One region of the Clavibacter phaseoli genome, then DNA from elsewhere that is predicted to be linked to it. Evidence: predicted binding sites of a transcription regulator. Region 1 holds the regulator's gene; the other holds the start of a gene.

Evidence for each region. Region 1 encodes HrcA, which represses chaperone genes, less so after heat shock. Its sites were predicted from a motif close to TTNGCACTCGNNNNNNNCGAGTGCNAA; they were not measured.
Region 2: the regulator HrcA is predicted to act here: its motif matches at 13,227-13,253, upstream of FGI33_RS02680 (Hsp20/alpha crystallin family protein).

The regions. Positions count from the first base shown of each region.
Region 1 covers NZ_CP040786.1:1,169,541-1,184,239, forward strand. Annotated here, with positions in the region: gene FGI33_RS05440 (histidine triad nucleotide-binding protein) at 1-88, opposite strand, end outside; gene FGI33_RS05445 (16S rRNA (uracil(1498)-N(3))-methyltransferase) at 117-869, opposite strand; gene dnaJ (molecular chaperone DnaJ) at 872-1,987, opposite strand; gene hrcA (heat-inducible transcriptional repressor HrcA) at 2,048-3,070, opposite strand; gene FGI33_RS05460 (DUF4870 domain-containing protein) at 3,256-3,651, shown strand; gene FGI33_RS05465 (VOC family protein) at 3,662-4,075, shown strand; gene hemW (radical SAM family heme chaperone HemW) at 4,091-5,314, opposite strand; gene FGI33_RS05475 (HAD family hydrolase) at 5,394-6,095, shown strand; gene FGI33_RS05480 (DUF1990 family protein) at 6,117-6,770, opposite strand; gene lepA (translation elongation factor 4) at 6,822-8,669, opposite strand; gene FGI33_RS05490 (epimerase) at 8,778-9,755, opposite strand; gene FGI33_RS05495 (amidohydrolase) at 9,752-11,011, opposite strand; gene FGI33_RS05500 (pyridoxal phosphate-dependent aminotransferase) at 11,021-12,220, opposite strand; gene FGI33_RS05505 (NUDIX hydrolase) at 12,331-12,849, shown strand; gene rpsT (30S ribosomal protein S20) at 12,985-13,248, shown strand; gene holA (DNA polymerase III subunit delta) at 13,419-14,447, opposite strand; gene FGI33_RS05520 (ComEC/Rec2 family competence protein) at 14,520-14,699, opposite strand, start outside.
Region 2 covers NZ_CP040786.1:563,764-578,462, forward strand. Annotated here, with positions in the region: gene FGI33_RS02615 (SPFH domain-containing protein) at 1-1,274, shown strand, start outside; gene FGI33_RS02620 (MFS transporter) at 1,324-2,529, shown strand; gene FGI33_RS02625 (Rieske (2Fe-2S) protein) at 2,526-3,407, opposite strand; gene FGI33_RS02630 (hypothetical protein) at 3,515-4,246, opposite strand; gene FGI33_RS02635 (glucose 1-dehydrogenase) at 4,389-5,285, opposite strand; gene FGI33_RS02640 (hypothetical protein) at 5,330-5,626, opposite strand; gene FGI33_RS02645 (hypothetical protein) at 5,623-5,907, opposite strand; gene FGI33_RS02650 (hypothetical protein) at 6,009-6,161, opposite strand; gene FGI33_RS02655 (hypothetical protein) at 6,163-6,474, opposite strand; gene FGI33_RS02660 (pyridoxal phosphate-dependent decarboxylase family protein) at 6,685-8,295, shown strand; gene FGI33_RS02665 (lysine N(6)-hydroxylase/L-ornithine N(5)-oxygenase family protein) at 8,292-9,662, shown strand; gene FGI33_RS02670 (GNAT family N-acetyltransferase) at 9,659-12,151, shown strand; gene FGI33_RS02675 (hypothetical protein) at 12,171-12,623, shown strand; gene FGI33_RS02680 (Hsp20/alpha crystallin family protein) at 12,711-13,169, opposite strand; gene FGI33_RS02685 (hypothetical protein) at 13,292-13,642, opposite strand; gene FGI33_RS02690 (SDR family oxidoreductase) at 13,771-14,463, shown strand; gene FGI33_RS02695 (CoA transferase) at 14,496-14,699, shown strand, end outside.

The DNA.
Region 1 (14,699 bases):
TGACGCGGTCGGTCTCCGCGACGATCTCGGCCGGGATCTCGCGCGCGACGATGCGCTCGAAGACGGTGGGCTCTGCGGTGCTGGTCATGCGCCCAGCCTACGCGGGACCTGCGACGTCACCAGCGCCCGAGCGCGGCGTTGACGAGCGCCAGCGCGGCGGGACCGGCGGTGGACGTGCGGAGGATCCCCGGTCCGAGCGCCACCGGGATCGCGCCCTCCGCCCGCAGCGCCTCGACCTCGGCCGGGCTGATGCCGCCCTCGGGTCCGACCACGAGCAGCACGTCGGTCGCGGCGTCGCCCTCGGCCGTCGTCAGGTCGAGCCGCGACAGCCGCGCCTCGGCGGTCGGGTCGAGCACGAGAACGCGCGCGGTCGCGGCCAGGCGCACGAGGTCCTTGGTCGTCGCGAGCGGCTCCACCTCGGGCACGCGGGGGCGGATGGACTGCTTCACGGCCTCGCGGACGATCGCCCGCCAGCGCTCCCGGCCCTTGGCGACCTTCTGGCCCTCCCAGCGCGAGACGGAGCGCTGGGCCTGCCACGGGATCACGGCGTCGACGCCGAGCTCGGTCGCCGCCTGCACCGCGAGCTCGTCGCGGTCGCCCTTCGCCAGCGCCTGCACGAGGACGACGCGCGGCGAGGGATCGGGGTGCGCCTCGACGGACTCCACGCGGAGCTCGAGCCGCTGCGGATCCGCCGTCGTGACGACGCAGGACGCGATGGTGCCCTGCCCGTCGCCGACGAGCAGGCCCTCCCCCGCGCGCACCCGGCTCACCGTCACCGCGTGCCGCGACTCCTGCGGCCCGAGCGCGACGACGCGGCCGACGGCGAGGTCGGCCGCGTCGAGGTCGTCCGCGAGGTGGAAGTGCGCCACGGTCAGACGTTGAGGAAGCGGTCGCGGAGCTTCTGGAACAGGCCCTGCTGGAAGTGCGCGAGGTGCGGCGCGGGCGCCTTGTTGCGGCGCGCGAACTGCTGGATGAGGTCGCGCTCCTTGTGGTCGAGCTTCTGCGGCGTGACCACCTGGATCCCGATCTTGAGGTCGCCGCGCCCGGAGCCGCGGAGCTTCGTGACGCCGCGGCCGCGCACCGTGATGATCTCGGCGCTCTGGATCCCGGGGCGCAGCTCCAGGTCGACGTCGCCGTCGAGCGCCTGGATGTGCGCGTCGCTGCCGAGGATCGCGTCGACCATGCTCACCTCGACGGTCGCGAGCAGGTCGTCGCCGTTGCGGCTGAACACGTCGTGGTGCGCGACCTTGATCTCGAGGTAGAGGTCGCCGTTGGGGCCGCCCGCGGGGCCGACCTCGCCGGAGCCCGGCATCTGCAGGCGGAGGCCCGTGTCGACGCCGGCCGGGATGTCGACCGGGACGGTGCGGCGCGCGCGGACGCGGCCCTGGCCCTGGCACGTGGGGCAGGGGTGCGGGATGACGGTGCCGTAGCCGCGGCACGTGCCGCAGGGGCTCGACGTCATGACGTTGCCGAGGAGCGAGCGCACCTGGCGCTGGATGCTGCCGGAGCCGCGGCAGATGTCGCACGTGACGGCGCTCGTGCCGGGCTGCGCGCAGGATCCGTGGCACGTGTCGCACACGACGGCCGTGTCGACCTCGAGGTCGCGGTGCACGCCGAAGATGACCTCCTCGAGCTCGACCTCCACGCGCAGCAGCGCGTCCTGGCCGCGCTCCTGGCGGGAGCGCGGACCGCGTCCGCCGCCGCCCTGCTGGCCGCCGAAGAACGTCTCGAAGATGTCGCCGAACCCGCCGAAGCCCTGCCCGCCGCCGCCGCCGAACCCGGCCTGCGGGCCGAGGTCGTACTGCTGGCGCTGCTGGGGATCCGACAGCACGTCGTAGGCGTGCGTCACGAGCTTGAACCGCTCGGCGGCGTCGGGGGCGTCGTTGACGTCCGGGTGGAGCTGGCGCGCCTGCTTGCGGTACGCCTTCTTGATCTCCTCTGGCGTCGCCTCGCGGCTCACGCCGAGTACTTCGTAGTGGTCAGCCACGTCGGGCCCTTCGGTGGTGATGGTCGTGGGGAACAGGGGCGGTGCGCCGGCGCGGGGCCGTCACCGCTCCTCGAGCAGGCGGGAGAGGTAGCGCGCGACCGCGCGCACCGACGCCATGTTGGTGGAGTAGTCCATCCGGGTCGGCCCCAGCACGCCGAGGCGCGCGAGGACCCCGCCGGACGAGCTGTAGCCGCTGGTGAGCACGCTGGTCTCGCCGAGGCCGAACGGGGCGTTCTCCCGGCCGATGCTCACCGAGACGCCGTGCTGGTCGGCCTCCATCTCGCCGAGGAGGCGCAGGAGAACCACCTGCTCCTCGATGGCCTCGAGGACGGGCGAGATGCTGCCGGGGAAGTCGCGCTCGGTGCGGGCGAGGTTCGCGGATCCGGCGAGCAGCAGCCGCTCCTGCCGGTTCGCGAGCACCTGCTCCACGAGCGTGCCCGCGAGCACGGACGCGGCCGCGCGCTGGGCGGGCTCGACCTCGTCGGACAGCGTCTCGAGCCGGGTCGCGGCCTCCGCGAGGCCGAGCCCGCCGACGGCCCGGTTGATCCGCGTGCGCATGACCGCGAGGAACGCGTCGTCCGGGTCCCCCGCGAGCTCAACGACGCGCTGCTCGACGCGGCCCGTGTCGGTGATGAGCACGGTGAGCACGCGCGTGGTGGACAGCGCCACGAGCTCGACGTGCTTCACGTGGCTCGTGGCGAGCGACGGGTACTGCACGAGCGCGACCTGGTTGGTCAGCTGCGCGAGGAGGCGCACCGTGCGGGCGAGCACGTCGTCGAGGTCGACGGACTCGCCGAGGAACACGTGGATCGCCTGGCGCTGCGCGGGCGTGAGCGGACGGACGTCGGCGAGCTGGTCGACGAAGAGCCGGTAGCCCTTGTCCGTCGGCACGCGACCGGACGACGTGTGCGGGGCGGCGATCAGCTCCTCCTCCTCGAGGAGGGCCATGTCGTTGCGGATGGTGGCGGCCGAGACGCCGAAGGCGTGGCGCTCCACGATGGACTTGGAGCCCACGGGCTCGCGCGAGGACACGTAGTCCTGCACGATCACCCGGAGGACGTCGAGCCCGCGTTCCGAGACCATCGCGCTCCCTCCTGGCACTCGTCGATCCTGACTGCCAATCGTACCGCGGGTCAGCGGGTGCTCGGCATTGCCGGTCGCGCGTCGTCGGCGGTACCGTGGACGGGCCCGGTGCTCCCGGCCCCACCCACGATCCGTCCGCGTCCGCCGTCCCCCGGTCGTCGCCCGGCACCGAGAGGCTCCCCGCGATGTCTGCACCCGATCCCCACCCGTACGGCGCGCCCGCTCCGCTCACCCCGAGCGAGGACCGCCTCTGGGCGTCGCTCACGCACTTCCTCGCGATCCTCATCGTGCCGTCGTTCATCGTGTGGCTCGTGTTCCGCGAGCGCGGCCGGTTCACCGACCAGGAGGGCAAGGAGGCGACCAACTGGACCATCAACGTGGTCGGCGCTCTCGTCATCCTCAACGTGCTGCAGGTGGTGTTCGGGGTCATCCCGATCCTCGGGATCATCATCGGCCTGCTCCTCGGCCTCGTGATCTTCGCGGTGGTCGTAGTCAACATCGTGTTCGCGATCATCGGCGGCACCCGGGTGCAGGCCGGACGCCCGTACCGCTACCCGCTCAACATCCGGTGGATCAAGTAGGCGATCGGCCGTGAGCGCGAGGATCCGGCATGTCGCGATCGACTGCCGCGACCCGCACGCGCTGTCCCTCTTCTGGGCCGGCGTGACCGGCTTCGCGGAGGACCCGGACGAGCCGAACCTCCCCGGCGAGGACGCCGCCTGGCTGGGCGACCCCGTCTCCGGGCTCGGCATCATCCTCCAGCGCGCGGACACGCCCAAGACGGCGAAGAACCGGCTCCACCTCGACCTCGCGCCGGACGACCGCACGCGCGACGAGGAGGTCGAGCGCGTGGTCGCGCTCGGGGCGGCGCTCGTCGCCGACCGGCGCAACGCGGACGGCAGCGGCTGGGTGGTGCTCGCGGATCCCGAGGGCAACGAGTTCTGCGTGGAGCGCAGCGACGCCGAGCGCGAGGCCGGCGACGTGGTGGGCGCCGTCGTCCTCTGAGGACCGGCGGGCGGCCTAGTCCTCGAGCAGGCGCCGCACGACGGCGTCGGCCAGCAGGCGCCCCTGCAGCGTGAGCACGAGCGTGCCGGACAGCGCGGCGCGCGGATCCACCAGGCCGTCGGCGATGAGGCCCGCGACCTGGCGGCGGCCCTCCGCGGTGAGCGTCGGGATGGCCAGGCCGTCGCGGATGCGGGCGCCGAGGAGCACGCGCTCCACCTCGCGCGTCGCGTCGTCGAGCGACTCGCGGCCCGCGCCGGGCGAGGCGCCCGCGAGCACGCGGTCGGCGTACGCGGCCGGGTGCTTGACGTTCCACCAGCGGACGCCGCCCACGTGGCTGTGCGCGCCGGGGCCGACGCCCCACCAGTCGTGGCCCTGCCAGTAGGCGAGGTTGTGGCGGCTGCGGCGGCCGCCGCGCGCCCAGTTGCTCACCTCGTACCACTCGTAGCCGGCCTCGCCGAGCAGGCGGTCGGCGAGCTCGTACATGTCGGCCTGGAGGTCCTCGTCGGGCTCGGGCACCTCGCCGCGGCGGATCTGCCGCGCGAGCTTCGTGCCGGGCTCCACGATGAGCGCGTAGGCGGAGAGGTGGTCGGGCGCCTCGCCGATGGCCTGCTCGAGCGAGGCGCGCCAGTCGTCGATGGTCTCCCCCGGCGTCCCGTAGATGAGGTCGAGGCTCACCTCGAGGCCGGCGGCTCGGGCGCCGCGGACGACGGGCGCGATGCGCGCGGGGTCGTGCGTCCGCTCCAGCGTCGCGAGGACGCGCGGGACCGCCGACTGCATGCCGAACGAGACGCGAGTGAAGCCGCCGGCGGCGAGGGCCGCGAGGTAGGCGTCGTCGACGCTGTCGGGGTTCGCCTCCGTCGTGACCTCGGCGCCCTCGGCGATGCCCCACGTGTCGCGCACGGCGTCGAGCATCCGGACGAGGTCCTCGACCGGGAGGAGCGTCGGGGTGCCGCCGCCGAGGAAGACGGTGGAGGCGGGGCGGGCGGGCACGCCGGAGTCCCGCAGCGCGGATCCGGCGAAGCGCACCTCCTGCACGGCCTGCGACGCGAAGTCGGACTGCCTCACGCCGCGCAGCTCGGGCGCCGTGTAGGTGTTGAAGTCGCAGTAGCCGCAGCGGACGCGGCAGAACGGGACGTGCAGGTAGACCCCGAACGCGCGCTCGTCGGCGCCGGCCGACGCGGAGGCGGGGAGCAGGCCGTCGACGGGGGCGGGATCGGCGAGGGGCAGGGCGGACGGCATCCGTCCATCATCCCCCGGCCGGGAGGTGCGCCGGTGCGCGCGCCGTCGGGGACGCCCCGCCCTCCGGCAGGATGGGGGCATGACCGACGCCCCCTCGCCCCGGCCCCTGCACGTCCTCTGGGACGTCGACGGCACGCTCCTCCTCAACGGCCCGCGCGCCGGCAGCATGTACCACCGCGCGATCGAGCTCGCCGCGGGCGAGGAGCTCGAGGACCGCACGGTCCACGCGCACGGGAAGACCGACGGCCAGATCATCTGGGAGACCCTCGACCTGTACGGCCTGCCCGCGTCGCTGCACGCCGCGGTCCGCGAGCGGCTCGAGGGCATGTCGCGCGTCGAGCACTACGGCGCGGGTCGGCGCGAGGTGCCCGTCGGGGTCCCGCGGCTCGTCGCCGACGTCGCCGGGCGCGGCTGGGTGAACGCGCTGCTCACCGGGAACTCGCCCCTCCGCGCGCGCTACAAGCTCGACGGCGCGGGGCTCGACGTCGACCTCTTCGACTGGGATTCGTCGTTCTTCGGGCACGAGGCGCGGATCCGCAGCGACCTCACGCGCCGCGCCGCGGAGGCGCTGGCAGGGGCCACCGTCGTGATCGTCGGCGACACCCCCGCCGACGGCGTCGCGGCCGAGGCCGCCGGCTTCCCGTTCGTGGCGGTCGCCACGGGGGCCTACGACGTGGCGCAGCTCCGGTCGCCGGACGCGCACGCGGCCGTCGTGGTGCCCGACCTCCAGGCGGGCCACGACGAGGTCATGGAGTACCTCGACGGGCTCGCCGCGCGCTGACCCGGCTCGGCGGGCGTCGGATCAGGCGGACGCGACCGCCGGGTGCAGGGCCTTGAGGTACCGGCGCATGAAGACGCCCTGCACGACGCGGAGCACCGGGCTCGCGAGTCGCATCGGCCACGACGCCGGCCTGGAGAAGACGCGGAGGGTGAGCCACACGCTGCCGTCGGGCTCCCGCGAGACGAGGAACGCCTCCTCGCCGCTGAGCGGGTGGCCGTGCACCGTGCCGTACGCGAAGCCGACGCGGTCGGTCTCCTGCACGGTGTAGACGACGCGGACGGGCGCCTCGGGGTGGAACGGGCCGAACGGCATGCGGAGCACGGCCGAGGTGCCCGACGTGATCCACGCGGTGCCGTCGTCGCCGTACAGCGTCTCGCGCGGGCGGTCGACGGGGACCTGGGGCACCCCGTCCGCGTCGAACTCGAGTCCCGCGTAGCCGGGGTCGTCGGGGACCTCCTGCTCGATGCGGGTGACCTCGATGCCGCTGCCGCGCTGCACGCCCCAGGTCATGAGGAGGGCGACGGCCTGCTCGAAGCGCTCGTCGCCGCTGCCGAGCCGCGCGCTCGCCTCCGCGGGACGGTAGCCCTCGGGCGGGTAGGTCATGAGGTCGACGGCCTGGGTGCCGCCGACGGAGCCGTACGTGACGGCGGTCGCGGTGTAGGTGCTGCGGCGCATGGGGGCAAGCCTAGGCGGTGGCGCCCGGACGGACGCCGGGCGCCCGCGCGGCTACTTCGCCTTCTTCTCCGTGTCGCCCGAGAGCGCCGCGATGAACGCCTCCTGGGGGACCTCGACGCGGCCGACCATCTTCATGCGCTTCTTGCCCTCCTTCTGCTTCTCGAGGAGCTTGCGCTTGCGGGTGATGTCGCCGCCGTAGCACTTGGCGAGCACGTCCTTCCGCATGGCGCGGATGGACTCGCGGGCGATGATCCTGGCGCCGATGGCCGCCTGGATCGGCACCTCGAACTGCTGGCGCGGGATGAGCTCGCGGAGGCGGCCCGTCATGAGCACGCCGTACGCGTACGCCTTGTCGCGGTGCACGATGGCGCTGAACGCGTCGACCTGCTCGCCCTGCAGCAGGATGTCGACCTTCACGAGGTCGGAGTCCTGCGAGCCCGCGGGCTCGTAGTCGAGCGACGCGTAGCCGGCCGTCTTGCTCTTGAGGTTGTCGAAGAAGTCGAACACGATCTCGCCGAGCGGCATCGTGTAGCGGATCTCCACCCGGTCCTCGCCGAGGTACTCCATGCCGAGCAGGATCCCGCGCCGCGACTGGCACAGCTCCATGATCGTGCCGACGTAGTCCTTGGGCGCGAGGATCGCGGCCTTCACCACGGGCTCGGAGACGCTGACGATCTTGCCGCCCGGGAACTCGCTCGGGTTGGTGACCGTGACCGTCCTCTTGTCCTCGCTCGTGACCTCGTAGATCACGGACGGGGCCGTCGTGATGAGGTCGAGGCCGAACTCGCGCGAGAGGCGCTCGGTGATGATCTCGAGGTGCAGGAGGCCGAGGAAGCCGCAGCGGAAGCCGAAGCCCAGCGCGACCGAGGTCTCGGGCTCGTAGACGAGCGCGGCGTCCGAGAGCTTGAGCTTGTCGAGGGCGTCGCGGAGGTCGGGGTAGTCGGATCCGTCGATCGGGTAGAGCCCGGAGAAGACCATGGGCAGCGGCTCCGTGTAGCCGGGCAGCGCCTCGGTCGCGGGGCGCGCGGCGGTCGTGACGGTGTCGCCGACCTTCGACTGGCGCACGTCCTTCACGCCCGTGATGAGGTAGCCGACCTCGCCGACCCCGAGGCCGTCGGACGGCGTGGGCTCGGGCGAGCTGACGCCGATCTCGAGGATCTCGTGGGTGGCGCGCGTCGACATCATCGAGATCTTCTCGCGCGGGCTGAGCTTGCCGTCGATCATGCGGACGTAGGTGACCACGCCGCGGTAGGCGTCGTAGACCGAGTCGAAGATCATGGCGCGCGCGGCGCCGTCGGGGTCGCCGACGGGCGCGGGGATGGTGCGGGAGACGCGGTCGAGGAGGTCCTCGACGCCGGCGCCGGTCTTGCCGGAGACGCGCAGCACGTCCGACGGGTCGCCGCCGATGAGCGAGGCGAGCTCGGCGGCGTACTTGTCGGGGTCGGCGGCCGGCAGGTCGATCTTGTTGAGCACCGGGATGATCGTGAGGTCGTTCTCGAGCGCGAGGTAGAGGTTCGCGAGGGTCTGCGCCTCGATGCCCTGCGCGGCGTCGACCAGGAGGATGGCGCCCTCGCACGCGGCGAGCGACCGGCTGACCTCGTAGGAGAAGTCGACGTGGCCCGGGGTGTCGATCATGTTGAGCGCGTACGTGCGCCCGTCGAGCTCCCACGGCATGCGCACGGCCTGGCTCTTGATCGTGATGCCGCGCTCGCGCTCGATGTCCATGCGGTCGAGGTACTGGGCGCGCATGGAGCGCGAGTCGACGACGCCCGTCATCTGCAGCATGCGGTCGGCCAGCGTGGACTTGCCGTGGTCGATGTGGGCGATGATGCAGAAGTTGCGGATGGACGCGGGGTCGGTCGCGGCGGGCCGGAGGGCCTTCGATGCTAGGGGGCTCACGCGTTCCTTACGGGTCTCGTCGGTGGAGCGGAACCACGATCATCCCACGGCACGCCCGTCGGGCCGTCCCCGCGGCGCGCGCCCGATGGCCTGCGCGCCGCGGGACAATCAGCGCCGGACGATGTCGGCGACCGCCGCGTCCAGCTCCGGCCACCGGAACCGGTACCCCGCGGCCTCGAGCGTCTCCGGGACGACCCAGCGGCTCTTGAGCACGAGCTCCGGCTCGGTGCGGAACAGCCACATGCCGACCTCGAGCATCCACCGGTTCGCGGCGAGCCCGACGGGCACGCCGACGGCGCGACGGAGGATCCTCATCAGCCGGCGGTTGGTGACGGGCGCGGGGCTCGACGCGTTGACCGGGCCCTCGAGCGACGGGGTGTCGCGCACGAAGCGGATGATGCCGACCAGGTCGTCGATGTGCAGCCAGCTGAAGACCTGGCGGCCGTGGGTGGGCTGGAACACATGGTGGGCGCCGGCGCGGATCCGGGAGGGGCGTCCGGGGAACCGGCCGTCGAGCTGCGGGCCGCCGAGGCCGAAGCGCGCGAGGCCGAGGAGCGGCTGCAGCGCGCCGTCGCGGCCGAGGACGATCGCGATCCGCAGCGCCACGCGCCGGGTGGCGGGCAGCTCGGGCGAGAGGAACGCCCGCTCCCACGCGCGGCCCACCGACGGCGAGAAGTCGTCGCCGAGCTCGCCCGTCGACTCGGTCTGCGGATGGTCGGTGGCGTGCCGGTAGACGGTGGCCGTGGAGGCGTTGATCCAGACGGGCACGGGCCGCGCGCTGTCCGCGACGGCGCGCGCGAGCTCGCCGGTCGTCTCGACGCGCGAGCGCAGGATCTCCCGGCGGTTCGCGACGCCGTAGCGGCAGTCCACGCTCTTGCCCGCGAGGTTCACGAGCAGGTCGGCGCCGTCGACGATGCGGCGGATCCCGTCCTCGTCGCCCCAGCGCGCGTCCGCGCCCGAGCGGCCGATCGTGAGCACGCGGTAGCGCTCGTCGGCGAGCTCGCGCACGAGCACCTGGCCGATGAAGCCGGACGCGCCCGCGACGACCGCGGTGCGCGGGGCGGCCGCCCCCGGCGCGTCGCTCACGCGCCGAAGCGCGTGCGGCGCTCGACCGTCGTGCCGACGCCGTCGGCCCAGGTGTAGACCGTGCTGCCGCCGATGATGACGTGCTCGGCGCGCGACTGGACGTCGAGCGGGTCGCCCGACCAAATCACGACGTCGGCGTCGAGGCCCGGCGTGAGCGCGCCGACGCGGTCGTCGAGGCGGAGGATCGCGGCGGGGTTCGCGGTGATGGCGCGGATCGCGATGTCGGCGGGCAGGCCGTCCTTCACGGCGAAGGACGCCTGGTGCACGAGGAAGTCGATCGGCACGACGGGCGCGTCGGTCGTGATCGCGACGAGGACGCCCGCGCGGTGCAGCGCCGCGAGGTTCGCGACGGCGCGGTCGCGGAGCTCGACCTTGGAGCGCGAGGTGATCATCGGGCCGAAGATCACGGGGATGCCGCGCTCGGCGAGCACGTCCGCGATCTTGTCGCCCTCGGTGCCGTGGTTGACGACCAGGCGGTAGCCGAACTCGTCGGCGAGGCGGATCGCGGTCGCGATGTCGTCGTGGCGGTGCGTGTGCTGGTCCCAGGCGAGCTCGCCGTCGAGCACGCGCACGAGCGTCTCCTTGCCGAGGTCGCGCGAGAAGGGCTTGCCCTCCTTCGCGGCGTGGTCGCGGGCCGCGCGGTAGTCCTCGGCGTCGCGGAAGGCGCGGCGGATCACCATGGCGACGCCCAGGCGGGTGGACGGCGTGCGGTCCTTGGCGCCGTAGACGCGCTTCGGGTTCTCGCCCAGGGCGCTCTTGACGCTCACGGAGTCGCTGACGAGCTGCTCGTCGATCGTGCGGCCGCCCCACGACTTGATCGCGACGGACTGGCCGCCGATCGGGTTGCCGGAGCCGGGCTTCACGACGATGGTCGTCACGCCGCCCTTGAGCGCGTCGCGGAAGCCCTCGTCGTCGATGTCGATGGCGTCGATCGCGCGCACCGAGCTCATGTCGGGGTCGGTCATCTCGTTGGTGTCGTTGCCCGCGGGGCCGTTGGCCTCCTCGTGGATGCCGACGTGGCCGTGCGCCTCGACGAACCCGGGGAGGACCCAGCGGCCGGCGGCGTCGATGACGGTCGCGCCCTCGGGGACCTCGACGTCGCCGCCCTGCCCGACCGCGGCGACGAGGCCGTCGCGGAGGAGGACGGTGCCGCCCGGGATCGGGGCGGCGTCGACGGGGACGACATGGCCGCCGACGATCGCGGTGACGGAGGAGGCGGAGGCGCGGACGGGTGCGGTGCTGTCGGAGAGGGGCATGCTCCGAGCCTAGGACGCGGGTGTCGCCGCGTCCGTCGCGGGCGCGGGCCCGGGCACGGCGTCGCCGGGCGCCGGCAGCCGGCGGATGCCCTTGAGGAGCGCGTCGCGGTCGGCGGCGACGCAGACGCGGATCCACCCCTCGCCCGAGCGGCCGAACGCGCTGCCCGGGGCGACGGCCACGCGGTCGCGGAGGAGGAAGCGCTCCGCCCAGCCGGCGACGTCGCCGTCGGAGGCGTGGGACACGTCGATCCAGAGGTAGAACGCGCCGGTCGGCCGGAGGTGCCGGATCCCCCGCTCCTCCAGCAGGGCCGTGGCCGCGTCGAGGTTCTCGCGATAGTGGGCGATCGCCTGCCGGACGTGCGACTGGTCGCCCGTGACCGCGGCGACGCCCGCCCACTGCGCGGGCGCGCTGACGCAGCTGATGGTCGCCTCCTGGACCGTGCGCATCGTCGTCGTCATCCCGCTCGGCACCACGAGGTAGCCGACGCGGACCCCGGTCAGCGCGTAGGTCTTGGAGAGCGAGAACGCGCTCAGGACGCGCTGCTCCCCCGGCTCCTGCAGGCTCGCCATGCTCACGTGCTCGGCGTCGTGCACGAAGTACTCGTAGACCTCGTCGCTGATCACCCAGAGGTCGTGGCGGCGCGCGAACGCGAGGAGCTCGCGGAGCGTCTCCCGCGGGAACACGGCCCCGAGCGGGTTCGACGGCGAGTTGACGACGAGGACGCGCGTGCGCGCGGTGACGAGCCGCTCGAGCTCCGCCATGTCGGGCAGGAAGCCGCGCTCGGGCAGGAGCGGGTAGGTCACGGGCTCGGCCTGGAGCATGCGCGCGCCCATCGAGAAGGTCGTGTAGCCGGGATCCGGCACGAGGGCCTCGTCGCCCGCGCCCAGCGTGAGCGTCATCGCCTGGTACAGCGCCTGCGTCGCGCCGACGGTGACCCAGACCTGCTCCGTCTGCACGTCGAGCCCGTTGTCCCGGCGGAGCTTCTCGACCAGCGCGGCGCGCAGCTCCGGGATGCCCGCGTTCGCGGTGTAGTCGGTGCGGTCCTCCGCCCAGGCCACGCGGGCGGCCTCGCGGATGTGCGGCGCCACGGGCACGTCCGGCTCGCCGACGCCCAGGGCGATGACGTCGTCCACCTCGAAGGACAGCTCGAGGATGCGGCGGATGCCCGACTCGGGCACGGACGGGATGTGGGGCGCGAGACGGGGCACGGCATCGAGCGTATTCCCGCGGGTGGGGGGGGCGGGCGCCGTCGCGCGGGCGTCGGGCGGCTTCCGATCGGCCGGCCCGCCCGCCCGCTCCGCGTCGATAGGCTCGCGGCATGGGCATCCCCGACTTCATCGTCTCCCTCCGCGAGCGGGTCGGCACCGCTCCCCTGTGGCTCTCCGGCGTCACGGCCGTGATCCTCGACGGCCCCCGCGTCCTCCTCGTCCGTCGCGGCGACACCGGCGCGTGGGCGCCCGTCTCGGGGATCCTCGAGCCCGGCGAGGAGCCCGCCGTGGGCGCCTGGCGCGAGGCGGAGGAGGAGACCGGCGTGACCGTGGATGTCGAGCGGCTGGTCGCCGTGGGGACGACGGGCGAGATCACCTACCCCAACGGCGATCGCGCCAGCTACCTCGACCTCACGTTCCGCTGCCGCTACGTCTCGGGCGAGGCGCGCGTCAACGACGACGAGTCGCTGGAGGTCGCGTGGTGGCCGGTGGACGCGCTCCCGGAGATGCCCGCCGACTTCCTCGCGCGCATCCGGAACGCGCTCGACGACGAGCCCGAGACCCGCTTCGTGCGCCCCGGCGAGGACGTCCCGCGCCACGACCGCGACGCGCGGGGCTTCGCGGCCTGATTTCCCGGCCGCGACCTGGTATCGTCGCCTGTTGGCTTGCGTGTGATCCTCCCCGATCACGCGGTATCGCCGCAGGCGCCCTCTCTCGCTGAGCGGCAACTCATACGACGACAACTCGAACGGAAGACATAACACGTGGCAAACATCAAGTCGCAGATCAAGCGCATCGGCACCAACAAGAAGGCCCAGGAGCGCAACAAGGCCGTGAAGAGCGAGCTGAAGACGGCCATCCGCTCCGTCAAGACCGCCATCACCGCGGGCGACAAGGACGCGGCCGTCAAGGCCGTCAGCCTCGCCGGCAAGAAGCTCGACAAGGCCGCCAGCAAGGGCGTCATCCACAAGAACCAGGCCGCGAACCGCAAGGGCGCGATCGCCAAGCAGGTCGCCAAGATCGGCTGATCTCCCCTGGTGTGAACGACGGGCCCCGCGCATCGCGCGGGGCCCGTCGTCATTTGCGGGCGCTGTCCCGACCGCTGTGCCGCGGGCGGCGGGTCGCTCATCGCCGACGCTCGTGTCGTCGGTCGGTGCCGTCGGTCGGTGCCGTCGGTCGGTGCCGTCGGTAGGTGCCGTCAGTCGCGGCCGCGCGAGGCGATGGTGCGCACCATGCGCTCCAGCGAGTAGACGGGATCGCGCCCGCCGCCCTTGACCTGCGCGTCCGCCTCGGCGAGGGCCTCGATGGCCCGGCCGAGACCCGCGTCGTCCCACAGCTGCAGGTCGCGCCGGGCGCGGTCGACCTGCCACGGCGCCATGCCGAGCTTGGACGCCAGCTGGCCCGAGGCACCCGACACGCCCGACACCTTCGCCATCGTGCGGATCTTCATGGCGAACGCCGCGATGAGCGGCACCGGATCCGCGCCCGAGGTGAGCGCGTGCCGGAGCAGCACGAGCGCCTCGCCGCTGCGGCCGGCGATCGCCGAGTCCGCGACCGCGAACGCGTTGATCTCGACGCGACCGCCGTAGTACTGGTCGACCGTGACCTCGGTGATCTCGTGGGCGGTGTCCGAGATGAGCTGCTGGCACGCCGACGCCAGCTCGCTCACGTCGTCCTGGAACGCCGCCACGAGCTGCCGCACGGCGCCCGGCGTGATGGAGCGCTTCGCGGCACGGAACTCGGCGACGGCGAAGTCGTGCTTCTCGCTGTCCTTCTTGAGCTCGGCGCACACGATCTCGATGCCACCGCCGGTCCCCGCGCGCACGGCGTCGAGCAGCTTCTTGCCGCGCACTCCCCCGGCGTGCCGGAGCACCACGTAGGTGTCGTCGGCCGGCGAGTCGAGGTAGGCCACGGCGTCGAGCAGGAACTGGTCGGAGCACTTCTCCACGTTCACGACGCGGATGAGCCGCGGCTCCGCGAACAGGGACGGGCTGGCCAGCGTGATGAGCTCGCCGGGCGCGTACGAGTCGGCCTCGATGTCGGAGACCTCGATGCGCGGGTCCTCCGCCGTGAGGATGTCGCGGAGGCGCCGCATCGCGCGGTCGGCGAGGAGGGCCTCGGTGCCGGACACGAGGACGATGGGCGCCGGCCGCACCGCGTCCCACGAGAGCTGCGGGATGGCCGCGGAGGGCTTCGCCGCCGTGCTGCGGGACGTCCTGGTCGCCATGCGGGTCCTTCCGGAGGGTGCGGGATGCGGATGCCCGCGGGCGGCACGCGCCGCCGGTCGAGCGGATCCAGGTTAGCCGTCGGGTGGGACATCGCCAGGCCCGGGGACGGCGGCGGGCGGGCGACCCGGGCCGGTCGGAGGGCCGAGCGCCACCGCCGCGACGACCAGGGCGATCGCGACCGCGAGGGCGACGACGCCCGCGGGGCCCGATGCCCACGGCACGCGGCCCCACGGCAGGCGCGAGGTGACGGA
Region 2 (14,699 bases), 610 kb from region 1:
TCATCGGCGGCCGGACCTTCATCTGGCCGATCTTCCAGGAGGGCTTCACGCTCTCCCTGGAGCAGTACCAGACGAGCGTCACGGCCGAGGCGCGCGACGCGAACTTCATCAACACCGCGGTCGTCGCGACCGTCAACTTCAAGGTGACGGGCACCGAGGACGGCGTGCGCCGCGCCGTGCAGCGCTACCTCCTCCAGCAGGACGCCCTGCCGGAGATCGTGCGGCAGTCGCTCGAGGGCGCGATCCGCGGCCTCATCGGCGACCGTCCCGTCGACGAGCTCGTCAAGAGCTTCTCGGTCGTGGCGCAGGAGGCCGTGAACCAGACCAAGAACGACCTCGCGGAGCTCGGCCTCCAGATCGAGACGCTCAACGTCCGCGAGATCACGACGCCCGGCAGCTCGTACCTCGACGACCGGGCCCGCTCGAACGCCGCGCGCGCTCGTCAGGTCGCCGAGGTCGCGGAGGCCGAGAACAAGCGGATCTCCGCGCTCGCCGCGATCGAGAACGACCAGCAGACCGCCGAGCGCCAGCTCGAGCTCGACCTGCGTCGCGCGGCCATCAAGGCCGACACCGACCGCGCCAACGCCACCGCGTACGCGGCGGGCGAGCTCGCCAAGGCCGAGCAGGACCGCCTGGTCGCCGACCAGGAGCGCACCGCCGTGGCCGCGCAGGCCGAGGTCTCGAAGGAGCGCCTGCGCATCGACGTCGAGCTCCCCGCCGAGGCGCGCAAGTACGCCACCGTCCAGGACGCGCAGGCGGCCCGCGACGCCGAGAAGGCGAAGGTCGACGTGGAGGTCTACCAGCGCACGCAGAACGCCGAGGCGGCGAAGACCGCGGCCGTGAACGAGGCCGCGTCCATCACCGCGCTCGGGAAGGCGAACGCCGACGCGATCCAGGCCCGCGGCCAGGCGGAGGCCGAGGCGGCCGCCGCGCTCGCCGAGGCGCAGAACAAGCTGTCGCGCGAGGCGCTGCAGGCGCGCATCATCGCGTCGATGCCGGAGATCGCGCGCGAGATGGCGGCGCCGCTCGCCAACGTCGACAACATGACGATCATCTCGGCGGACGGCGCGAACGCGCTCAACCGCTCGGTGGCCGAGAACATGGCGACGCTGCCGAAGCTGCTCAAGGACACCACGGGCATCGACGTCGCCACGGCGCTGAGCTCCTTCCTGGGCTCGACCGCCGCGGGGGCGTCCGCCGGTGGGACCGCGTCCGGCGCGACCGCCACGGACGTGGGCCCCGCGACGGCCGCGTCCGAGGGCGCCGGGATCTGATCCCGGTGCCGCGGCTCCCCGGGGCGCCCTCCGCCCCGGGGAGCACGGCGTGAGATCCCCGAGCCCGTTCCGGGCGCTGTGGGGCGCGAACGCGCTCTCCAACCTCGCGGACGGGCTCGTCTTCGTCACCATGCCGCTCGTCGCGGCGGGCCTCACCGACGACCCGCGCGGCGTCGCCGGTCTCGCGACCACGTACGCGCTCGTGCGGCTGCTGGTCGCGCTGCCGGTGGGCGTGTACGTCGACCGGCTCGACCGGCCGACGCTGATCGTCGTCGCGAACGCGCTCCGCGGCGTCGCCGTGCTGGGGCTCGCGGTGTCGATCCAGTCCGGCATCGCGTCGCTCGCGGTGCTCTACGCGGTGATGGCCGTGGTCGGCGTGCTCGAGAGCGCCGCCGACGGGGCAGCCGTCGCCGTGCTGCCGTCGATCGTGCCGCGGGACCGGCTCGACCGGGCGAATGCGCGCATCACGGGCACGCAGCTCGTCGCGGACGAGTTCGTCGGGCCGCCGCTCGGCGGGATCCTGTTCGCGCTGGCCGCCGCCGTGCCCGTGTACGCGACCGGCGGGCTGTGGGTCGCGGCCGGTGCGGTGGCGCTCGCGCTGCCGCGGCGGGTGGATCCGGCGGCTTCCCTCCCGGGGCGGCGCCCGTCCGTCTTCCGCGAGGCCGCCGCGGGCGTCCGCTGGCTCGCCGGGCACCGCGTCGTCGGATCCCTCGCGCTCATCGGCGGGCTGGCCAGCGTCGGCTACATGCTGCCGTTCTCCGTGCTCGTGCTGTTCGCGCGCGACCGGCTCGGGCTGGATGCGGCCGGCTACGGCGTGCTGCTCGCGGCCAGCGCGCTCGGCGGCCTGGCCGGATCCGCGATCGCCGCGCCGCTCCGCGCCCGCCTCGGCTCCCGCGGGACCATCACGGCGGCCCTCGCGCTGGGCGCCGCCAGCCTCGCGGGCCTCGCCGTGACGCGGGACCCGATCGTCGCCGGGATCCTGCTCGCGCTCTACATCCTGCACGCCGTGGTCTGGAGCATCTGCGCGACGTCGCTCCGGCAGCGGCTCGTGCCCGCGGAGCTGCTCGGGCGCGTGGGCGCGGCGGGCCGGGTGGTCAGCCTGCTCGGCCTCGCGGCGGGATCCGCGCTGGGCGGCGTGCTCGCGACGTCCGGCATCGCGCTGCCGACCGTCGCGGGTGCGGTCGTCTTCGCGGGGTGCGCGGTGCTCGCGGTGGTGACGCTGCGCGGATCCGTCGACCGGGATCCCACGGCCTAGCCCGCGTTCGGCAGCCGCACCTCCACGAGCCCGCCCGTGACGCGCGTCTCGAAGCGCGGCTGCGGCGCGGTCGCCGGGCCGTGGATCACGGCGCCGGTCTTCAGGCTGAACACGCTGTCGTGCCACGGGCACGTGACGCACGCCTCGCCCGTCTTCGGGTCGGTGCCGAGCTCGCCCTCGTGGAGCGGCGCGGAGAGGTGGCTGCACACGTCGCCCAGGGCGTCGACCGTCATGCCGTTGCGGCGCACGAGGAGAGGCAGGCCCGCGACGTCGCGCGATGCCAGGCGACCGTCGGGCAGCTCGTCGAGGTGGCCGAGCTCCTGCCAGCCCGCGGGGAAGCGGTGCGGCACGTCCTCGGCGTGGTTGGCGCCCGCCGCCTGGCGGTAGGCGAGGTGGCCGCCGAGGAACCCGCCCGCGGAGACGAGGCCGAGGCCGGCGAGGCCGAGGACCTTGCCGCTGGTGTGCTTGCCGCGGGCGCGCTGGATCCAGGAGAGGCCGTAGAGGCCCGTCGCGAGCGCGTTCGCGGCCGAGTGCACGATGCCGACGCGCATCTGCTGCTCGTGCAGCTGCGACCAGTCGGCGTAGCCGGAGACGATGGAGGGCGCCGCGCTGAGGATCCCGACGCCCACGAGGGCACGACTGGCCTCCTCGTTGCCGGGCAGGAGGTCGAGGACCGCGGAGGAGAGCCAGGCACCGGTCGGGACCAGGACGGCGACCGGGTGCAGCGGGTGGCCGAACGGCACGCCGTGCAGCAGGTCGGCCAGCGCGCGTGGCTTGAGCAGCGCCGTGACGACGCCCTTCACCTTGTCGACGACCGGATCCAGCACCTGCGCGTCCTCGATCCGCGTGATGGACGCGACGAGCTTCAGCTCCCTCATGGGGTCTCCTGCCGATTCCGGCGCCGCCGTCGGCGCGCTGACTCCAGGCAACGCCCGACCGCGAGCAGTGACAAGGGCACGGTCGGCGACGTGGGCGCGGGCGCCCGTCAGGCGTCGGGATCGCGCGCGACGTGCCGCGAGGCGACCGGGCGGCCCGCGCGGGCGATCCGGTAGCCCGGGGCACGGAGGCGGCGGGTCCAGGCGTAGGTGGTGTCGCCCGGCGGGGCGGCGAGCACGGGATCGGCGCGCGCGGCGGTGTCGAGCGGCCCCGCGGCGTCGTGCGTCAGCTCGATGCGGGCGGCGACGTGCCAGGATCCGCGCGGCGTCGCGTGCAGGAGCCGCAGGCGCAGGGGCCGCTCGGCGAGCGACCGGCCGAGGTCGGCGGGGGATCCGGGGAGGCGCGGCTCCCGGTCGGCGACGAGGCCCAGCAGCACCGGCCCGGCGGATCCGCGGTACGGCATGAGCGTCGACAGGGCCGCGCCCGAGATCGATCGGCGCGGTGCGAGCAGGAAGCGGCCCGCCGGGGAGAGCCCGGTGGACGCGAGCACCACGTCGACGGTCGTGCCGCCGCCGTCCGGGATCCGCAGCGCGATCCCGAGCACGTCGGGCAGCGCCGCCGGCAGCCCCACGGAGCGCGAGAGGCGCGCGTCGACCGCGAGCGGCGCGTCGAGCCCGTCGAGCCATGCGAGCCCGGACGGCACGCGACCGGCGACGGGCGTCAGCGTCCCCGTGAGGGCGACACCGTGCGGGTGGAGAGGTCGCGGGTGCTGCAGGAGGCGGACGGCGGCGACGATCCCCGCGAGCGCGGATCCGGCGGCGCGGGCGGGGAGGGCGGTCATCTCCCGACCCTAGGCCGGTCCGCGGGACGCGTCCCGGCGGCCGCGACGACGCGCGGGCCGGACGCGACGGTGCCCGGGCCGACCTGCGGGTCGACCCGGGCGTCGCGCGGTGCGGTGGTGCGATGCGCCGGGGCGCGGTCCGCTACGGCGTCGGCATGCCGCCGTTGACGTTGAGCGTCTCGCCGATGACGTAGCTCGACTCGTTCGAGGCGAGGAACACGTAGGCGGGCGCGAGCTCGGCGGGCTGGCCGGCGCGGCCGAGCGGGGTTTGCTCGCCGAACTCGGGCAGCGCGTCCTCGGGCTGGCCGCCCGCGGTCTGCAGCGGGGTCCAGATCGGGCCGGGCGCGACGACGTTCACGCGGATGCCCTTGGGCGCCAGCTGGCCGGCGAGCCCCTTCGAGAACGCGTTGATCGAGGCCTTGGTCGTCGCGTAGTGCACGAGGTTCGGCGACGGCGCGTAGGCCTGGATCGACGACGTGTTGATGATCGACGAGCCGGGCTTGAGGTGCGGCAGCGCGGCCTTCGTGATCCAGAACATCGCGTAGACGTTGGTCTTGAAGGTCAGGTCGAACTCCTCGTCCGAGATGTCCTCGAGCGCGTCGACGTTCTGCTGCTTGCCCGCGTTGTTGACGACGATGTCGAGGCCGCCGAGGCCCTCGACCGCCTTCGCGACGAGCTCGCGGCTGAACTCCGCCGTGGCGATGTCGCCGGGGATGGCGACGGCCTTGCGACCGGCCTCCTCGATGAGGGCGACGACCTTCTTCGCGTCCTCCTCCTCCTCGGGGAGGTAGGAGAGCGCGACGTCCGCGCCCTCGCGGGCGTAGGCGATGGCGACGGCCGCGCCGATGCCGGAGTCGGCGCCGGTGACGAGGGCCTTGCGTCCCTCGAGGCGGTTCGATCCGCGGTACGTCTTCTCGCCGCGGTCCGCGGTGTCGTCGAGCGCGGAGTCGAGGCCGGGGCCGTCCTGCTGCTGCGCGCTGGGCTGGATGTCCGCGTACATCTTCGTCGGGTCCTGGAACGTGTACTGGTCGGTGCTCATGTGTCTCCTGGTGCTGTGGTCTGCGTGCGGGAAGGGGGGATGGATCAGCTGGGCGGGGTGTCGTCCAGGTCGATGTCCTGGCCGGCGAGCTCGTTGTCGGCGAGGACGGGCTCGGCCTCGCCGTCGACGCCCAGGACGTCGGCGGTGGGCTCGGCGTCGGCGCCCATGACGGCGTCGTCGTCGGGCTCCTCGACGGGCTCGTCGGTGTCCGGGAGGACGGTCTCGCCGGCGACCGCGTCGTTCACGACGGTGTCGTTCGCGAGGGCCTCGGTGTCGAGGGCGGTGTCGTCGCCGGTGGAGTCGTCAGCGGGGGTGGCGGAGGTGGCATCGGTCACGGTCACTCACCCGCCTCGGGCTTGGGGTGGCCGGGGATCGAGTCGCCGCTGAGGTTGAGCTCGTCGGGATCCACGTCGATCTCACCGACGTCGTCGGGTCCGCCCGAGCCGGGGAGCACCTGCACGTCGTCCGCGGCGGCGGGGACGTCGTCGGAGACGCCCTCGGTCTCGACGATCTGCTCGCTCTGCTTCACCTGCGTGTCGTCCTCGCTCTGCGAGATGAAGTCCTTGTCCTGCCGGGTGTCTGAGGTGTCCGCGGGCTGGAGGCGCGGGTCGTCGGTGTCCATGCGTTCGACGCTACGCTCGGCCCCGAGAGCTGTGTGGTGGCGCTCAGGCAACGCTCATGTGTCGTGTCCGGAACGCGTCGTCGCCGCGCGCCGGGAGCGGATCACTGGTCGTCGGGGCCCTCGCCGAACGGGTCGGGCGCGTCCTCGCGGGCGTCCTCCTCCGCGGCCTCCGCGCGCTCGGCGACCGAGTCGGCGTCGATGGGAGCTGGCTCGGCGAGCGGGTGACGCGGGGCGCCTCCTGCGGGATCCGTCACGTCAGCGGCCCTCGGGGTCGACGTGGCCGGACGCGTCGTCGGCCGGCGCGCTCATGTGCGAGTCGGCGGCGGTGACGGCCCGGTTGTCGGGGACCTCGGGGTAGTCGGCGGTCGCGGGATCCGCGTCCTCGACCTCCAGGGTGTCCTCCTCCGCGTGCCCGTAGCCGGTGCCGTCCGGTTCGCGGACCGCGTCACCGACTCCGGCGGGGGAGTCGCCGTCGCCGACCACGTCGTCCACGGTCACCAGCCCGTCGGGATCGCCGGGGCCGCGCCCGGTGCGGATGCCGTCGGTGGGGTCGTCTGCGTCGCTCATGCCCCCACCCTACGAGCGGGACGACGACGTGACCTCCGTGCCCGCGCCCCCGAAACGGGGTCGCGACAGCGCCTCGCGGAGGTTCCCCGCGAGTCCTCGTCGGCCGGGTTGCGTTCCCGTCCGAGCGCCTCCATATTAGGTGAGCCTTGCCTAACCAACGCTGGTGCTCGTGACCCGGACACGGCTCCCCATCGAACCGACGAAGGACCCATGACCCTCTCCCCGCACGCCTCCCGCCCCTCCGATCCGACGCTCGCCGACCCCCGCGCCGACCCGCTCGCGGCCGACGCGGATCCCGCCGCCGAGCTCTTCTCCGACCGCTCCCTCCCCGGCTGGGACGCCGCCCTCCGCGCCGCCGCCGCCCACGTGCGCGCCGCCGCCCGCCGCGCCGACGGCCCGTTCACGGGGATCACGCCCGAGCGCCTCCGCGGATCCTTCGCCGGGCTCGACCTCGACCGCCCGCTCGGCGGCCTCGACGACGCGCTCGACGAGCTCGACGACCTGTACCTCCGCGACGCCGTCTGGTTCCACGACCCGTCCTACGTCGCGCACCTGAACTGCCCGATCCTCATCCCGGCGATCGCGGGGGAGCTCATCCTCTCGAGCGTCAACACGTCGATGGACACCTGGGACCAGAGCGCGGGCGCGACCCTCATCGAGCGCGCGCTCATCGACTGGACATCGGGCCGCGCCGGCCTCGGCGACGACGCGGACGGCGTCTTCACGAGCGGCGGCAGCCAGTCGAACCTGCAGGCGCTCCTCGTCGCCCGCGACGAGGCGGCGGCCGTGCACGGGCTGTCGATGGCCGACCGGCAGCGGATGCGGATCCTCGTCAGCGACGTCGGCCACTTCAGCGTGGAGAAGAGCGCCCGGATCCTCGGCCTCGCCCCCGACGCGGTCGTGCGCGTGCCGAGCGACGACGCCAAGCGGATGCGGGTCGACGCCCTCGAGCGCGAGCTGGCGCGCTGCTACGCCGCCGGCCTCCTGCCCATCGCCGTCGTCGCGACCGCCGGCACCACCGACTTCGGCAGCGTCGACCCGCTGCCCGCGATCGGCAACGTCTGCCGGCGCGAGGGAATCTGGCTGCACGTCGACGCCGCCTACGGCGGCGGGCTCCTGACGTCGCTCCGGCACCGGCACCTGCTCGACGGCATCGAGCGCGCCGACTCCGTGACCGTCGACTACCACAAGACCTTCTTCCAGCCCGTGAGCTCCAGCGCGCTCCTCGTGCGCGACGGCCGCACGCTCCGGCACGCGACTCTGCACGCCGACTACCTCAACCCCGCGGATCGCGCGCACGAGGAGATCCCGAACCAGGTCGACAAGTCGCTGCAGACCACGCGGCGCTTCGACGCGCTGAAGCTCTGGCTCACGCTGCGGACGGTGGGCGCCGACGGGGTGGGGCGGATGCTCGACGACGTGATCGCGCTCGCCGACCGCACGTGGTCGGCGCTGTGGCGGGATCCGGCGCTCGAGGTGGTGGTGCGGCCCGAGATCAGCGCGCTCGTGTTCCGGTACGTGCCGGCGGGGGAGCGGGAGGGATCCGCGGGGCCCGACGCGGGAGCCCGCTCGGACGCCGTGAACCGCGGCATCCGCCAGGCGATCCAGGACTCCGGTCGGGCGATGGTCGCCGCGACGCGCGTCGGCGGGCGCGCGCACCTCAAGCTCACGCTGCTCAACCCGGCCACGACGGACGCGCACATCGCGGAGATCCTCGGGATGGTGGTGGCGGCGGGCGACGCGCTCGACGCCGGGCTGGGCGACGCGGCTGCCGGCGCGCCCGCCGCGGCCGTCGTCGCCGTCGCGGAGGCCGGCCGATGAGCGCCGCCGCCGACCGCGTCCACGACGTCGTCGCCATCGGCCTCGGCCCCGCGAACCTCGGGCTCGCCTGCCTCGCGGACCCGCTCGACCTCGACCTCGTCGTGCTCGAGCGGAAGCCGCGCTTCGACTGGCACCCCGGCATGATGCTGCCGACCGCGCACCTGCAGACGCCGTTCCTCGCCGACCTCGTGACGCTCGCGGATCCGACCTCGCGCTTCTCGTTCCTCGCGTACCTCAAGGACATCGGGCGGCTGTACTCCTTCTACATCCGCGAGGACTTCTTCGTGCTGCGCAGCGAGTACGTCGCGTACTGCCGGTGGGCGGCGGAGCGCGCGCGGGGGATCGAGCTCGACCGCGACGTGCGGGCGGTCTCGTTCGACGAGGCCCGTGGCGCGTACGTCGTCGAGTCGGTCGACGCGGCGGGCGTCGCGCACGTGCACCTCGGCCGGGCCCTCGTGGTCGGCGTCGGCACGCCGCCGTGGCTGCCCGCGGCCGTCCGCGACCTGCCGGGCGTCGTGCACAGCTCCGGCTACCTCGGCGCCAAGGACGCGCTGCAGGAGCGGGACGCCATCACGGTGGTCGGCAGCGGGCAGAGCGCGGCCGAGATATACCGCGACCTCCTCGAGGACGTGGACTCCCGCGGCTACCGGCTCGACTGGATCACGCGCTCGCCGCGGTTCTTCCCGCTCGAGTACACGCGCCTGACGCTCGAGATGACGAGCCCCGAGTACAGCGACCACTTCTTCGGCCTCCCCGCGGACGCACGCGAGGCGCTGCTGCGCGAGCAGCGGAACCTGTACAAGGGCATCGACTCGGAGCTGATCGACGACATCTTCCAGGCGCTGTACCGGAAGCGGCTCGCGTTCGACGCGCTGCGGGCGGAGGGGCGGCTCGCGGCAGGCGGCGACGCGGGGTCCGGCGTGCCGACGCGGCTGCTCACCAACGCGGAGGTGGTGTCGGCGCGCGCGACGCCCGACGGCGGCGCGGTCCTCGGGCTGCGGCACGCGGAGACGGGCGCCGAGCGCGACTGGCCCACGGGCGCGGTGATCATGGCGAGCGGCTACGACGCGTCGGCCCCGCGGATCCTCGACGGGCTCGGCGACCGCGTGCGCCGCGACGCGCGCGGCCGTCTCGACGTGGCGCGGGAGCACACGGTCGACGACGCCGGCACGCTCTTCGTGCAGAACGCGGAGGTGCACACGCACGGCTTCGTCGCGCCCGACCTCGGCATGACCGCGCACCGCAACTCGCGGATCCTGCGCGCGATCACCGGCCACGAGCACCACGCCGTCGAGGAGCGGATCGCGTTCCAGGAGTTCGGGCTGCCCGACGACGTGCCCGCGGCCGGATCGGGGGTGCTCGCGTGAGCGCGCCCGCCGTCGAGGCGCCCGCCGCCGAGTTCCCTGCCTATGGGCTCGACCTGCGCCCGCTCGACCCGGACGCCGACGCCGCGCTCGTGCACGCCTGGGTCACGGCGACCCGCGCCGGCTTCTGGCAGATGGAGCACGCGACCCTCGACGAGGTCCGGGCCGAGTACCGGTCCATCAAGGCGGATCCGCGGCGGGAGGCCTGGATCGGCCTCCACGACGGCGCCCCCGCATTCCTCGTCGAGGCCTACGACCCGGCGGACGACCCCGTCGGCGCGCACCTGGATCCGCTCCCCGGCGACCGCGGCATGCACCTGCTCGTCGCGCCGCCGGCCGGCGACCCGCTGCCCGGGTTCACGACCGCGGTCATGCGGCACGTCGTGGCGCACCTCCTCCGGGATCCGGCCGTGCGGCGCCTCGTCGTCGAGCCCGACGTCCGGAACACCCGGATCCAGCGCCTCAACGAGCTCGTCGGCTTCCGGCCGCTCCGGGTCGTCGACCTCGGCGCGAAGCACGCGCTCCTCAGCGTCGTCGCGCGCGACGACGCGCTCCTCCCGCACACCCCTCCGACGGACGGACACCCCATGACCCTCACCCACGACCGCGCGACGGATCCCGCGACGCCCGCCCTCCCGGCGGCCGAGCCCGACCCGCGCGTCCACCCCGCCGCGCACCTCCGACCCGACGTCTGGGCCGCCGCCACCCGCCACCTCGTGCGCAAGGCGCTCGCCGAGTTCGCGCACGAGCTGCTCATCGCGCCCGAGCGCGTGGAGCCGGAGTGCGCGCCCGGCGAGCCCCGCCGCCCGCACGACCCGCGCGCCTGGGCGGACTACCGGGTCGCGAGCGCCGACGGCCGGAGCGCCTACGCGTACCGGGCCAGGATCCTCGAGCTCGACCACTGGGACGTCGACGAGGCGAGCATCCGCCGCACCGTCGACGGCGCGCCCGCCGAGCTCGACGCGACCGACCTCGTGCTCGACCTCCGCGACCGCCTCGGGATCACCGACGAGGTGCTGCCCGTCTACCTCGACGAGATCCAGAGCACGCTCTCGGCCGCCGCCTTCTCGCGCCTCCGCGACGTGCCGGACGCGCGCGGGCTCCTCACCGCGTCGTACGCGGAGGTCGAGTCGACGATGGACGAGGGCCACCCGTGCTTCGTCGCGACCAACGGCCGCATCGGCTTCGACCTCGACGACCACGACAGGTACGCGCCCGAGGCGGCCCAGGACGTGCGGATCCTCTGGCTCGCCGTGCACGAGCGCCTCGCCCGCTTCACCGCGATCGACGGCCTCGACCGCGAGGCGTTCCTCGACGCCGAGCTCGGCGCATCCGCCCGCACCCGCTTCCGGGCCCGCATGCGGGAGCTCTGCATCGACCCCGCGGGGCGCGTGCTCGTGCCCGTGCACCCGTGGCAGTGGGAGAACGTCGTCACCGTGACCTTCGCGGGCCTCGTCGCCCGGCGCGACATCGTGCTCCTCGGCACGGGCGACGACGAGTACGGCGCGCAGCAGTCCATCCGCACGTGGGCCAACCGCACGACCCCCGAGCGCTGCTACGTGAAGACGTCGCTGTCGATCCTCAACATGGGCTTCACGCGCGGCCTCTCGCCGGCGTACATGGCGGTGACCCCGGCGATCAACGACTGGGTCCACGCGCTCGTCACGGGCGACGAGGAGTTCGCGCGCCTCGGCTTCGGGATCCTCCGCGAGGTCGCCGCGGTCGGCGTGCGCGACGAGCGGGTCGAGTCCGCGCTGCCGCCCGGCCACGCCCACGGGAAGATGCTGTCCGCGCTCTGGCGCGAGTCGCCCGTGCCCGGCCTCGCGGAGGGCGAGCGGCTGATGAGCATGACGAGCCTGCTGCACGTCGACGCCCACGGCGACACCGTCATCGGCGCGCTCATCGACGCGTCCGGGATCGGCGCGGCCGCGTGGCTCCGCCGCTGGCTCGACGCCTACCTCGTGCCGCTCGCGCACGCGCTCCTCGCGCACGACCTCGCGTTCATGCCGCACGGCGAGAACGTCATCCTCGTGCTGCGCGACCACGTCGTCGTGCGCGTGCTGATGAAGGACATCGCCGAGGAGGTCGCCCTCTTCGACACGGAGCGCGAGCTGCCGGAGGACGTGCGGCGGATCCGGATGGAGATCCCCGAGGCCGAGCGCACCCTCACGGTCTTCACCGACGTGATGGACGGCTTCCTCCGCTTCGCCGCGGCGCTCCTCGAGGACCGCGACGACCTCGGCCCCGACGGCCTCTGGCGCGTGGCCGCGGAGGCGCTCGCCGACCACGAGCGCGCCCACCCGGAGCTCGCGGAACGCTTCGCCCGCTTCGACCTCTTCGCGCCGTCGTTCGACCGCTCGTGCCTCAACCGGCTCCAGCTGCGCGACAACCGGCGCATGGTCGACCTGCAGGCGCCCGTGATGCAGATCCACGGATCGCTGCGGAACCCGCTCGCGCCCCATTCCGGGCTGCGGCCTCGCCACGGCGCCTGACGTCCAGCAGGCTGGCGGCATGACGGGGATGGGCGGGTCCGGCCGGCGCGTGACCGTCGCGGTCCTCGCGGCTCTCGCCGTCGGGGTGCTCGCCGCCTGCACGACCGGCGGCGGCAGCGGCATGTGCCGGGACTGGATCCTGACCTCCGGCCCGGAAGACTGGGACGACGGGGCCACGCTGATCGTGGAGGCTGACGTCATCACGGGCGGACGCACGGTGGACATCACGGGCGTCTACGTCGTCCACGAGACGAGCCCGACGCCCGTGATCACGGGGGAGCGGCCTGACGGCACGATCGACGTCATCTCCCCGTCCGTCGACTGCACGACGGCGGGCGAGCCCGTGACCTACGACGGCGCGGATCCGCTCGCCGAGGACGGGCGGTACCGCCTGTACCTGCGTCCGGAGGAGGGCCGGCACGATGTCTGGCGGCTGGTCGTGCCCGGCGCCGTCGAGCCGCTCGCCGACTGACGCGGTCCGGACGGACGAGGAGCCGCCGCCCGCTCTCGCGGACGACGGCTCCTCGTCGTGGCGGCACCTCGTCGGCGCCCGGGTGGATCAGCTCGCGACGGGCGCGCCCTGCTCCACCGTCAGCGTGCGGCCCTCCTGGCCCTGCGGCTCGTCGGACGTGACCTGGATCTTCCGCGGCTTCGCCCGCTCGCTCACGGGGATGGTGACGCTCAGCACGCCGTTGGCGTAGTGCGCCGAGATGCGCTCGGTGTCGATGCCCTGGCCGAGCGTGAGCTGGCGGAGGAACGTGCCGGCGACGCGCTCGCGGGTCAGCCACCGGACGTCCCGGTCGCCGGCGAGGGTGCGCTCGGCGCGGATGGTGAGCAGCTGGCCGTCCACGTCGATGTCGACCGAGCCCGGGTCGATGCCCGGGAGGTCGGCGGCCAGCACGTAGGTGTCGCCCTCGCGGTGCAGGTCGATGGGCATCGGGCGGTTCGCCTGGCGGGTCTCGGCCAGCGCTCCCATGGCGCGGTCCAGCTCGCGGAACGGATCGAAGGTCATGTTCATGCTCGACTCCTCTGATGATCTCCGGGGTTGAGCCCCCTCGGCTCAACTACGCCGAGATTAGCACTCGACCCAGGCGAGTGCCAAGCCGTTCGCCGAGGGCGAATGCACCGCTGACCACCTCTTCAAGAGCGGCGACGGAGGTCGCGCTCCATGCGCCCGATGAGGGTCCAGACCGCGCGCGAGAGGTCGGGGTGCTCCAGCGCGATGCCGCGCAGCAGCCGGTACTCGAAGCGCGCGACGACGCCCGGCGCGGTCGACGGGTGGCGCACGCGGGCCAGCTCCTCCGCCATCCCGTCGGCCTCGAGCGCGTCCTGCCGGAGCGTCGCGACGACGTGCTCGTCCACGGTCGGCAGCTGCGGGATCACCTCCCACGGGTCGTCGCCGTTCCGGCAGCGGTGCTCGATCACGGCGTCCAGCTCGTCGCGGGCCTCCTGGCGCAGCACCTCGAGGCTGGCGGGGAAGCGGGCGTGCACGGGCGGATCCTCTCGGGCGGCGGGCCGCCGGGCGGCGGACCCCTTCACGCTACGTCATGCCCCGGAGCGCGCCGGACGGGTGGCCGGATGCCGTCGGTAGCCTGGAGGACCGCGACCCAGGAGGATCCATGACCGACCACGCCCGCCCCGTCGCCCTCGTCACCGGAGCGACCCGCGGCATCGGCCGTGCCGTCGCCGAGGACCTCGGCCGCACCCACCGCGTGATCGTGCACGGCCGCGACCGCGACGCCGTCGACGCGCTCGCCGCCACGCTGCCGGCCGCCGTCGGCTGGGCCGCCGACCTCGCCGCGGGCGGCCTCGCCGACCTCGTCCCCGAGCTCGACCGCCTCGACGTGCTCGTGCACTCCGCCGGCGTGATCGGCGGCGACGCGGTGGCGGAGACGCCCGTCGACGAGTGGCGGCGGGTCTTCGAGATCAACGTCTTCGCGGTCGCCGAGGTGACGCGCGTCCTCCTGCCCGCGCTCCGGGCGGCGAAGGGGCAGGTCGTGCTCGTCAACTCCGGATCCGGCTTCACGGCGAATCCCACGGGCGGCGTCTACGCGGGATCCAAGTTCGCCCTCCGTGCGCTCGGCGACGCCCTCCGCGAGGAGGAGCGCCCGCACGGCGTGCGCGTCTCGAGCGTGCACCCGGGCCGCGTCGCCACCGACATGCAGCGCGAGCTCCGCGCCAAGGAGGGCGGCGAGTACGACGAGACGCGCTACCTGGAGCCCGCGTCGGTCGCTCGCGCCGTGCGCCTCGTGGTCGACCAGACCCGCGACGGCACGCTCGAGTCGGTGTCGCTGCGCCCGTTCGGGGGCTGATCCGCGCCCGGCCGCCGGCGTAGCGTGCGGGCATGACGACCCCGGCACCCGACGACGCCTCCGGGCTCGCGGCCGCGGCCGCCGTGCTGGGCGCTACCGCCCCGACGCGCGTCGTGGGCCGCGGCGCCCTCCGATCTGCGCTGCCCGTCACGGATCTCGCCGTGTCCGCGCTCGGGCTGCTCGGCGGCGCGGTGGTCGCGCTCGACGAGGCCGTCGGGCTGCCGGGCGCCAGCGAG